2 regions of the Ligilactobacillus murinus genome follow, and region 1 is predicted to be linked to the other one. Evidence: predicted binding sites of a transcription regulator. Region 1 holds the regulator's gene; the other holds the start of a gene.
The links. The regulator LexA, encoded in region 1, represses DNA repair genes until DNA is damaged. The targets are predictions, from matches to a motif close to CNAACANNTGTTNG.
Positions count from the first base shown of each region.

Region 2: recA (recombinase RecA) is a predicted target of LexA. The motif match lies at 2,853-2,866, and genes of this name have one in related genera.

Region 1 covers NZ_CP023565.1:796,117-802,187, reverse strand. Annotated here, with positions in the region: gene CPS94_RS03990 (polyprenyl synthetase family protein) at 1-31, shown strand, start outside; gene CPS94_RS03985 (TlyA family RNA methyltransferase) at 46-873, shown strand; gene CPS94_RS03980 (arginine repressor) at 894-1,352, shown strand; gene recN (DNA repair protein RecN) at 1,411-3,090, shown strand; gene lexA (transcriptional repressor LexA) at 3,177-3,800, opposite strand; gene CPS94_RS03965 (DUF896 domain-containing protein) at 3,966-4,262, shown strand; gene CPS94_RS03960 (YneF family protein) at 4,343-4,567, shown strand; gene CPS94_RS03955 (lysophospholipid acyltransferase family protein) at 4,616-5,242, opposite strand; gene CPS94_RS03950 (tRNA1(Val) (adenine(37)-N6)-methyltransferase) at 5,448-6,071, shown strand, end outside.
Region 2 covers NZ_CP023565.1:411,551-417,621, reverse strand. Annotated here, with positions in the region: gene rny (ribonuclease Y) at 1-1,457, opposite strand, end outside; gene recA (recombinase RecA) at 1,636-2,742, opposite strand; gene pgsA (CDP-diacylglycerol--glycerol-3-phosphate 3-phosphatidyltransferase) at 2,960-3,547, opposite strand; gene CPS94_RS02070 (helix-turn-helix domain-containing protein) at 3,655-4,581, opposite strand; gene ymfI (elongation factor P 5-aminopentanone reductase) at 4,621-5,349, opposite strand; gene yfmH (EF-P 5-aminopentanol modification-associated protein YfmH) at 5,346-6,071, opposite strand, start outside.

The sequences.
Region 1 (6,071 bases):
GCGTCAAGTGCTAGAGTATTTTAAATTATAAGTAAGGATGTAAGTATGAAAAAAGAACGTGTAGATGTATTATTGGTCAAGCAGGGGCTATTCGAGACACGCGAACAAGCAAAACGTGCAGTTATGGCAGGCGAGATCTTAGGTGAAAATGAGGAACGATTAGATAAACCAGGTGAAAAGATCGATCCAAGTGTCAAATTACATTTTAAGGGTAAAAAGATGCCTTATGTTAGTCGTGGTGGTTTAAAACTTGAAAAAGCGCTCAAAGTCTTTAAACTAAGTACCAAAAATAAGACAGTCCTTGATATCGGTTCATCTACTGGTGGCTTTACTGATGTTGCCTTACAAAAAGGGGCCAAGTTGAGTTATGCCCTTGATGTGGGAACTAATCAATTAGCTTGGAAGTTGCGTCAAGATCCGCGAGTCGTTGTGATGGAGAATACTAACTTTCGCTACAGTAAATTAGAAGATTTTACTGCTGGACGCCCTGATTTTGCGACAATTGATGTTTCTTTTATTTCATTGCAACTTATCTTACCGACTTTACATGCGATCTTAGTGCCAGGTGGAGACGTGGTGGCTTTGATCAAACCTCAATTTGAAGCAGGACGTGAAAAAGTCGGTAAGCATGGGATCGTTCGGGATGAAAAAGTCCATTTAGAAGTGGTCCAAGAGTTGATCGCTTTTGCTGTCAAAGCAGGATATGATGTCTTAGACCTTGATTTTTCACCGATCACGGGTGGGGAAGGAAATATTGAATTTTTAGTCCATTTGCGTGCAACATCAAAGAGTGCAACGATCAACGCTAATGTCGATCCAAGTATGGTGATCAAACAAGCCCATCAAACATTACTTCATCAAAAAGATAAGTAGGTAGGAAGGATGATTTCTCAGTGAGAAAACAAGATAGACAACGAATTATTAAAAAAATGATCCAGGATAATGCGATTTATCGGCAAGAAGACTTTGTTAGTCTCCTTTCAGTTAAAGGAATTGAAGTGACTCAAGCCACTATCTCACGTGATGTAAAAGAGATGCGGCTGATCAAAGTACCGACGCCAGATGGGTCGTATCGGTATAGTTTACCGACGACCAAGAAGGATAATACCGAAAAAAAACTAAGGAAAGTTTTGCGTGACGCCTATCTTGTTTCTGACTGTCATCGTGATCTATGTATGGTCAAAGTTTTGCCTGGTAATGGGCCCGCGCTTTCGAGTTTGATCTCGCAAATGAACTATGATGAAGTTTTTGCTACTTTAGGTGATGATGATACGATCATGCTTTTTGCACGCTCAAATGAAGATGCGTTGCAGATCGAGCGTAAATTATTGGCTTTGATCGATGATAAATAGGACTTTTAGATTTTGGGAAAGGAAAAACTGTTACTCTTAGCAACAGCAGGAAAGTACTTTGTTACAAGAATTAATGATCCGTGATTTTGCAATTATTGATCAGTTGACCGTCGATTTTGGAACGAATATGACGGTCTTGACTGGTGAAACTGGGGCTGGTAAGTCCATCATTATTGATGCTTTAGGTCTACTAGCAGGTGGACGCGGCTCGAGTGATTTTATCCGCAAGGGAGCTAATAAATCATTGCTCCAAGGACAATTTACTATCCCTAAAGCAACTCGAACATATGAGCTTTTAGATGAATTTGGGATCGAATGTGAAGATGATATTTTGATCTTACAACGCGATATTTATCGCAGTGGCAAAAATGTTTGCCGAATAAATGGCGTTTTGGTCAATCTAGGCACACTTCGGCAGGTGGGGCAAACATTGATCGATATCCATGGGCAAAATGAGCATCAAGAATTGATGGATCCTGAGCGTCATTTAGCTCTAGTCGATAATTATCAGCCTGAGATCTTAGCTAAATTAGCACAATATCAGATACTTTATGCCAATTATCGCCGTCTTTCTCAGGCACTAGAGCAACGTGAGAAAAATGCACATGAGTGGGCGCAAAGACTTGATATGTTACAATTTCAAGTTAATGAGATCAGTGAGGCGCAGCTGCATGAGGGTGAAGAAGAAGAGCTCCAAGAACAAAAACGTCAATTAGATAATTATCAAACGATCCATCACGCGTTAGAGATGAGTTATCAAGCACTGAATGGTGAAGAATTAGATGTGATGAGTGTTCTAGGAAATGTCATGAGTGAGTTAGAAGACGTGGCTGAGTTCAATTCTGAATTAGCTACGATCTACGAAAAGGTCTCTGATGCTTTCTATAATCTACAAGATGTAGCGCATGAAGTTTCAGGGCAATTAAGTGATCTGGAGTGGGATGAAGAATTGTTAAATTCCATCGAAGCACGGCTTGAAACGATCCATCAACTCAAGCGTAAATATGGTGATTCGATCGAAACGATCTTGGCTTATTACGATAAGATAAAACGCGAACTTGAAACGATGCAACAAAGCGATGAAAACTTAGAACAGCAAGTCGAGCAGGTCAAAGAAGCTCATAGCAAGGCAAAAAAATTAGCGTTAGAGATCAGTGAGTTGCGTAAGCAGACTGCTAAACGGCTTGAAGCTGAGATCCATCAGCAGTTGAGTGCACTATATATGGATAAAGCTGTTTTTGAAGTGCGATTTTTACCGGCGAATGGACAATTGACTGAAACTGGCCTTGATCGGGTCGAATTTTATATTCAAACTAATCCCGGAGAAGAAATGGGGGCTTTAGCAAGGATCGCTTCTGGTGGTGAATTATCGCGGATCATGCTCGCGCTAAAGACGATCTTTGCTCAAAATAAAGGTGTGACGAGTATTATTTTCGATGAGGTCGATACTGGGGTCAGTGGACGTGTCGCACAAGCGATCGCTGAAAAGATCAGCCAGATCGCAACTAATTCGCAGGTGCTGTGTATCACCCACTTGCCACAGGTCGCAGCTGTGGCAGACCACCATTATTTTATTGCTAAACATGTAGCCAATGGGCGGACTGAAACTTCGCTTACGATCTTAAATGATAAAGAACGGATCGAAGAACTAGCCCGGATGCTGTCAGGTTCTTCGATCACGACTTTGACACTAGAACATGCAGAAGAACTGCTAAAAATGGCTAAGGAAGGTAAATAGTTCTAAAAGATGCACTTTGAGGCATCTTTTTTTTGGAATTAAAAAAACTAGAAGTCTTTAAACTCCTAGTTACTAAAATACCGACTTTAGATCATATCACGGTAGAGTCCGATGACTTTGCCTAAAATTACGACATTATCCAAGATGATCGGATCCATCGTTTCATTTTCAGGTTGTAATCTAAAATACCCGTCTTCTTTGTAGAATCGCTTGCATGTTGCCTCATCGTCTTCGGTCATGGCGATCACGATATCACCATTGTCAGCAGCAGACTGTTTTCTAACGATAACTTGATCACCATCTAAGATCCCAGCATCGATCATGCTTTCACCACGGATGTTCAACATGAACAAATCATTGGCATCACTTAAATTAGGTGGTAATGGAAAGTAATCAGTTGTTTCTTCAACAGTTAAGATCGGCATCCCTGCGGTCACAGTTCCGATGACTGGGATCTCATTTAAAGTAGTTTTGATCCCTAGAGCTTCTAGACCAGCAAGGGTAACTTCCATTGCCCGTGGCTTAGTAGGATCTTTTTTGAGAAAACCTTTCTTAGTTAAGCGTGCTAAATGACCGTGTACAGTTGAGGTCGAAGAAAGTGAGACTGCTTGACAGATCTCGCGCACAGTCGGTGGATAACCTTTGCTCTCAACTGTATTGTAGATAAAACGCAAAATATTTAGCTGTCTTTTTTCGGATGCTTTTGTCATTTTGAACACCTCAATACATTTCTATAGGGTAATTATAACATAGAAAATCAGCAGTTACAAACAAGCGTTTGCTTTATCGAAAAGAAAGCGACTAAACTAATGACTTTCTTAAAATTTTGAGCTAGAATATAGAAGATAGATCATCTTGGAAAAGAGGAATTTAATATGGAAAAAGACGAAACATTAGAACAAACGTCAGAAAAGACGGAAGCAAAAAAAAGTGCGATCCCACAAGAGCTGATCGATCGTATCAATGAATTGTCTAAAAAGAAAAAAGAAGGCACACTAACAGAAGCTGAAAAAGAAGAGCAACAAGAATTGCGTAAGACTTACTTAGCGATGTTTAGAGAAAACTTCCGTAGCCACGTAGAAATGTTACAAGTCTACGATAAAGATGGCAATGAAGTTACTCCAGAAAAGGTGAAAAAGATCCAACGTGAACGTGGTTTGCGTGATAATTAAAGCTGTTTAGCGCTTTATTTTTAAGGATAATTTGTGTAGAATAAGTAGTTGAATGAATATAATGAGAAGGGGGTGCTGGAATGTCTACTGGAATTTGGATCGTACTTGTAGTCTTAGCGCTTATCCTTGGCTTTGTTGGTGGTTTCTTTGCTGCTCGTAAGTACATGGAAGACTATTTGAAGAAAAATCCGCCGATCAATGAACAGATGTTGCGGACGATGATGATTCAGATGGGGCAAAAGCCTTCTGAAAAGAAACTTCATCAAATGATGGCTTCAATGAAGCAAAATATGTCTAAAAAATAATTTAAAACTAAAAATAGGTTGTGACTTATGTGTCCAACCTATTTTTAGTTATTTTTTTGTTGCAGGATCGATGTAGTGGAAGCTTGGATCGATCGCTTTGTCCAGTTTGGTAAAGGCTTGTTCCATTTCATTGATGATCGCTGCTTGGGTCTCATCGGTCAACTTAGTTTTGCGATCAACATAGATCGGTCCACCAAAGCGAACAGTTGTCTTTTTACGGCTAAATAAAGCTTTTAAAGTCAAAGGGCCTTGATAAACAGCGGGAATGATCGGGACCCCAGTCATTTTAGCGATCAAAACGACGCCCCCTTTCATTTCCTGTGAATGCCTAGTCCCAGAAGGAAACATGATCAAAGAAAGATCACTTTTTTTTAGTAACTTAACTGGCGTCTTGATCACAGAGGGACCAGGATTTTTTCGGTCGACCGGAAAAGCGTTGGCATGTTTTAAGATAAACCGCAAAATTGGATTTTTGAAAAGTTCTTCTTTTGCCATGAAGCTAAACTTTTTGGGAGAAGCTGCTAGGGCAAAATACAAGGGATCAAACCAAGTGCGGTGTGGGCCAACCAAAATATAATTTCCTGAAGGTAAGTTTTCCTTGCCCTCAAAGTTTGGTTTACCGTTGATCAGATAAACAAGAAACCTAACCAGGCCTCGAATAAATGAATAAAACATGGTGTTTACTACTATAGATTGTGAGATATTTGAAAGTTCTATAGTCTTCCTTTCTTAGATAGTACTGCTGCTAGCCTGTTCACAGTTTAACTTTCAAGGGGCTTTAATACTTGGACAGTACTATTTATTTATTATATATTTTTTAGTATGCTAAATTTAGCTTAAAATTGCAAGTCACGTTAAGAGTAAAAGAAGGTGTTTTGATTTGAATAAAATCGAATTGAAAGAAGATGAACGGATCGACCAGCTATATGCTAACGATATCAAAATAATTCAAAGTTCAAAAGTTTTTTCTTTTTCTTTGGATGCAGTGTTACTAGCTCATTTTGCCGAGCCAACTAAAAAAGAAAATGGCAAGGTAGTCGATCTTTGCGCGGGCAATGGAGCAGTTGGTCTATTTTTAACAAGTAAAACTAAGGCTTCGATCGCGGCTGTTGAGATCCAACCTAAATTAGCTGAAATGGCTAAACGTAGTGTCAAATTAAATTCTTTAGAACAACAGGTGACCGTTTTGAATCTTGATTTAAATGACTCGTTGAAATATTTGAAAAAAGATAGCTTTGATACGGTCACATGTAATCCACCATACTTTTCAGATCTTCCGACTAGTAAAAAAAATCCTAATCCATATCTGGCGTTGGCTCGGCATGAGATCACGGTGACTTTAGCTCAAACGATCGAGATGAGTAGTGCGCTTTTAAAAACTAAAGGTAAAGCTTATTTTGTTCATCGTCCAGACAGGCTTTTTGAGATCTTTGAATGTATGCAAAAAAATCGGTTAGCCCCAAAGAAAGTCCAGCTAGTCTATCCTAAAGAAGGGCGTGAAGCT
Region 2 (6,071 bases), 380 kb from region 1:
TCACGTGCTAAAACAGTTGCCTCTAAGTCGTTGACCTCATTTGGTTTAACGATGATCCGAACTTCACGCCCAGCTTGGATCGCATAACTCTTCTTCACACCTTCAAATTCATTAGAGATATTCTCCAATTTTTCAAGGCGGTGAATGTAGTTTTCTAGCGACTCGCTCCGAGCCCCTGGACGTGCAGCTGAAACTGCATCAGCCGCTGCAACTAAAACTGCGATCGTTGATTTTGGTGCTACATCCCCGTGATGAGATTCGATCGTATTGACAACGACATCGTTTTCTTTATATTTCTTCGCCAATTCTACCCCGATCTCAACGTGAGAGCCATCAACTTCATGATCGACCGCTTTTCCGATATCGTGTAGTAAACCTGCGCGTTTCGCTATTGTAACATCTTCACCTAACTCAGCTGCAAGGACCCCTGTGATCTTCGCAACTTCGATCGAATGATCCAACACATTTTGACCGTAACTTGTCCGATAATTCAAACGACCGACCGTCTTGATCAAATCTGGGTGCATTGAATGGATCCCAAGATCAAAGATAGCTTCTTCACCAGTCTGGCGGATCCGGCTATCCATTTCCTTAGTAGCCTTTTCGACCATTTCCTCAATGCGTGCCGGATGGATCCGACCATCTTGGATCAATTTTTCTAAGGCCATTTTGGCAATCTCACGTCTTACAGGATCAAAACCACTCAAAACGACAGCTTCAGGAGTATCATCAATGATCAGATCGATCCCTGTCAAAGTTTCAAGTGTGCGAATATTACGCCCTTCACGCCCGATAATGCGGCCCTTCATCTCATCATTTGGTAAGTTAACGACTGAGACGGTGGTTTCAGAGACCATATCAGCTGCACTACGTTGGATAGCCTGCGCGATCAAACTCTTGGCTTTTTTGTCAGCTGTGGCTTGAGCTTGTGCTTCACTTTCCTTGATCATCACAGCTAACTCATAACTCAAACTGTTACGTGTCTCTTTAAGAATAAGCTCCTTAGCTTGGTCTTTTGTCAAAGCGGCGATTTCTTCCAGCTTATCTTTTTGTTTTTGTTCAAGTGAAGCGACTTCTTTGCTCTTTGCATCTAATCTTTGTTGCTCAGCACTCAATTGATCTTCTTTTTGTGTAAGCACTTGTTCGCGTTTGTCTAAGACTGAATCCTTGCGATCAAGGTTCTCTTCTCTTTTCAACAAACGATTTTCTTGTTTCTGAACTTCAAAGCGTCTCTCTTTCAATTCGCCTTCGACTTCTTTACGGTAGCGATGACTTTCATCTTTTGCTTCCAGTAAAGCCTCTTTTTTGGCACTAGCAATAATACCTTTGGCCGTTTGAGTTGCGGCATCTAGCGATTGTTCATAACTACGCTTTCGATAAAAGATTCCTAAAGCAAAACCTAGCACTAAAGTCAAAACAGCGATTGCGAGGATGGCACTAATAACAATATAGTTCAAGTTTGCACCTCCGCGATCTATTTTATCGTGGTAAATCGACGGCTTAGGTCTAATTTACACACAATAATATTTTAATGTTTAATGTTGGTAAATGTCAATCATTATCAGTCTGTTTGACCTTTTATCTAAATAATGTCGAAAAAAAGAGTAGTCCTAGCAACCGGCTACTCTTTAAAGTTTATTTTTCATCATTGCCTAAGTCTAAACTGACCGGCTTATTAGCTGCCTTTTTATCAGCTTTAGCCGCTTCTTTTTCCTTAGCTTTTTTTTCTTTTTCAAGTGCTTTTTTCTCTTTTTGTGTGAGCGTTGGTGTATCACGAACTTTTTGGGTAATCTCGTCGGCCACTTCAGGATGTTCACTCAAGTAAGCCTTTGTCTTTTCACGACCTTGACCAATATGACTACCACCATATGAAAACCATGAACCACTCTTTTCGATGATATCTTTTTCAACTGCTAAGTCGATCAATTCACCCATCTTCGAGATCCCTTCGCCATACATGATATCAACTTCTGCCGTTCTAAATGGTGGTGCGACCTTGTTTTTCACAACCTTGATCCGAGTCCGGTTACCTAAGACATCGGAACCATCCTTGATCTGTTCAGCACGCCGAACTTCCAAGCGGATCGTTGAGTAAAACTTAAGGGCCCGTCCACCAGGGGTCGTTTCCGGATTACCAAACATCACCCCAACTTTTTCACGGATCTGATTGATAAACAAAGCGATCGTCTTAGTCTTGTTGATCGTACCTGAAAGTTTACGCAAAGCTTGAGACATCAAACGCGCTTGTAAACCAACATGTGAGTCGCCCATCTCACCTTCGATCTCAGCTTTAGGAACTAAAGCCGCTACGGAGTCAATGACCACGATATCTACCGCACCAGAAGAGACCAAGGCATCTGCGATCTGTAGACCTTCTTCACCAGTACCGGGTTGAGAGAGCAATAAGTCGTCGATATTTACGCCCAAAGCTGTCGCATATGCAGGATCAAGCGCATTTTCCGCATCGATATAGGCTGCTAGACCGCCTTGTTTTTGAACTTCAGCTACCGCTTGCAAGGCAACGGTGGTCTTACCAGAACTTTCAGGCCCATAGATCTCCACGATACGTCCCCTTGGGAAACCACCTACTCCCAAAGCTTCATCAAGGGCCAATGAACCACTTGGAACAGTTGAGATCTGGGTATCAGCCTTTTCACCCATCTTCATGATGGCACCTTTACCGAAATCTTTTTCGATCTTCTTGAGCGCTTTGTCTAAAGCAACTTGTCTTTCGTCAGCCAAATTTACTCCTCCTCTTTGTCATCTACTCACAAAGAACGTTTCCTAATCTACGTTCAATTACTCTGTACCATATATCATACTTATTTTTTTCAAAAAAAGCAAGCGTTTTGCGAACTAATGTTTGACATGTTTTAGCCTCACTTTAAAGATACGCAAAATCTTTGGATCTCTATGCAAATAAATAGACCACTTCACCAGTTGAAGTAGTCTATCGTTTTTAATCGTTAAAAGAATCGGCAAAAATACTTCTACTCTTCCAAAAATAATCCAAACCTGAATATACTGTAAAGAATAAGCAGATGTACAATAAGATCTCACCGATCATGATATTTGCATTGATAAAGAAAACATTATTCAAATACAAGAACAAGATCGCAAACATTTGGGTCATTGTTTTGATCTTACCTGGGAGTTCAGCCGCCATGACTTTACCATCATTTTCAACGATGATCAAACGCAAACCTGTTACAGCCAATTCGCGGCAAACAATGATCGCTGCGACCCACGCAGGTACCTTGCCCATTTGTACTAAGATGATAAATGCAGTCATTACTAACATCTTATCAGCTAAAGGATCAGCAAATTTGCCAAAATTGGTAACTAATTTTTGTTTACGCGCGATCTGACCATCCGCAAAGTCCGTGATCGAAGCAACCGCAAAGATCAACGCTCCGAGCAATTGTGTGGTCGGAATAACAGTACCAGCTAAAACTACCTCGCCCCAATCAAGCGGTAATAGTAAGACCAACATGAAGATCGGGATCAAAATGATCCGTAAAACTGTCAATTTATTCGGTAAATTCATAATTTTCTACTGTGTTGGCGGAAAAGTTTCACACTTTGAAAAGCGCACAGTTTCCTTTCTTAGATTTACTTATACTTTGGCATCCACCGTTTTCTGCCATACTACTTTTATTGTGCTGTTGTTTGGGCAACATTTAGGGTGATCGTACGTACGGTCAAAGTCTCGTTTTCTTTTAAGAAATCAAATTTCTTACCGTTGATCTTGATCGAGGTAGCCTTTGAGTTTCCTAAATTCAAAGTGATCGTTGTTGTATTTTCAGGGATCTCAACTGTTTGTGACGTATTAGCAGCATTGAGCGTCCCTTGCCAGACTTGAACTCCATTAGCTGAAACAGCATTCCAAGCTGTTGCGCCATCAGAAACTGTCATTTCGATCTTGTTTGTAGCCGGAGCATTTTCTAGATCATATACGAAAGCTGAACCCGTAGCTGAAGTATTAGTGATCTTTTGTTTAGTTGTCTTTTTAGATTCCTTCTTAGCTTTTGTACTTGAGCTTTCTTTTTTAGATGTGCTGCTACTACTTTCACTACTTGAAGCTTTTTCCTTAGAACTACTACTCTTAGCAGAACTTTCAGAAGAAACTGAGACTTTTTGGCTGTTATCGGCGATCTGTGTACTGCTATTACGTTCACGATCTCCCCAAGCAAAGATATAGATCGTTCCTAAGATCGCAACTACGATAGATACGATAATGATCGTAGGTAAATAACGGATCAACCCTGCAAGAATCGGTGACATAGTTTTTTCTTCTTCGCGCTTGACCGCTTCAGTACGCGTCGTTGCTTCTGTTTCTTCTAGTTTGGGAGCCTTATCTTCATCTAGCTTAGCTAGCAACTCTTCTGGATCGATCCCAACAGTTTCTGCATATTGCTTGATAAAAGCTCGCACATAGAATTTACCTGGTAGCGCTGCAAAATCACCGTCTTCGATCGCGATCAAATAACGTTTTTGAATCTTGGTCGTTTGTTGCAAGTCGTCTAGTGTCAAACCTTTTTCTTTACGCGCTTCTTTTAAAATTGTTCCAATATCTGTCATTTTATCTAATTTCTCCGTCTCTTTTTTAGATTCTATCGTCTACACGAGCCAACCACCGGTCACATAAAGTGTCTGACCCGTTAAATAACTAGCTTTAGGGGCTAACAACATTTTTACGAAATAACTTATCTCACTTGGCTGAGCAAAGCGACCACTGGGGATCTCTTCTTTTACTGCTTGCCGTTCACTACCAGAAAACATCTGATTCATCTGCGTATCTATTGCTCCAGGTGCGAGCGTATTGACCGTGATCCCCAAAGAAGCTACTTCTTTACTATAAGCTTTGCAAAAAGCACTTTGCGCTCCTTTTACCGTACTATAACCGACTTCTAAAGCACTACCAGCCCCACCATAGACCGAGCCGATAAACACGATCCGCGCTGCTTGACTGCGGGCTAATTTAGCTTCGAGCAATGCGATCAAACGCAACGGACTTTGTAGTTGCATCGCCAACAACTGATCAAAAGCTTGTGGTTCTTGTTGGCTAAATAGACCATACTCTGTCGTTCCTTGCGCAAAGATCAATGCATCTAGACTGCCAAAGATCTGGGAAGCTACTTGCAACATCGTGTCTGGTGCTGTAAGGTCAGCTTGGATCGTTAAAAAATCCTGCTTGGGATAATTCTTTGCTAGTTCTACTACTAGATCATCTACACGCGTTTTGTTGCGATAGTAATGTAAATATAACGACCAGCCATCAGCAGCTAAGTCTTTAGCTATTTGGTGACCTAGATCACCTGAAGCTCCACAGAGCAAAGCCCATTTCATTTATCTTCATCTTCTTTCGGGAGAATTTGGTAAACACTGATCGCTTCTGACCGTAAGAACTGCTTGGCCACAGCTTTGATATCAGCTAAAGTCAATTGTTCTAAAAGCGCTCCAACATCAAACAAGGTCGCATTTTCAAACAGCTCAGCTTCATAACGATTGGCGATACTCTCTAATGAATTCATCGCTTGGATATTACGTCCGATCAGCTCACGTTTAGCTAATTCAAAAGCAGCTTCTTTATCGTCTAAAAACTCTAACGCGTGCTCAGCGATCTCGATCACGGCATTGGATAGTTCTTGTGGTTTATTGGTATCACCCGAGATCGTAGCAAAATGAAAACCTCGTTCTAAAGAAAAATCATAACCAAAACTGTCGTCTAAGATACCTTCATCATAAAGTTCTAGGTATTTATCTGAAGTTTCGCTGTAAAGTAAGTACAATAATAATTCGACTGCTAGCTTATATCGCAGACCTGCTCGACCTGCCGGTACTTTATCCAGTCCCTTGATCCCTATGATCGTTTTAGGACGCTGGACCTCCAATTCCGTCATCCGATAAGGAATAATATCTCTACCTTCTAGATCAAAAAATTCTTCAGCTCGCTTGATCGGCTCAGGACTTGGGAATTCCTTAACTGCTTGATTTTCTTTGATCAACTCGAGCATAGCTTCAACTTCAAAATTCCCGACTAAGAAGAGATCCATGTTACTTGGCTGATA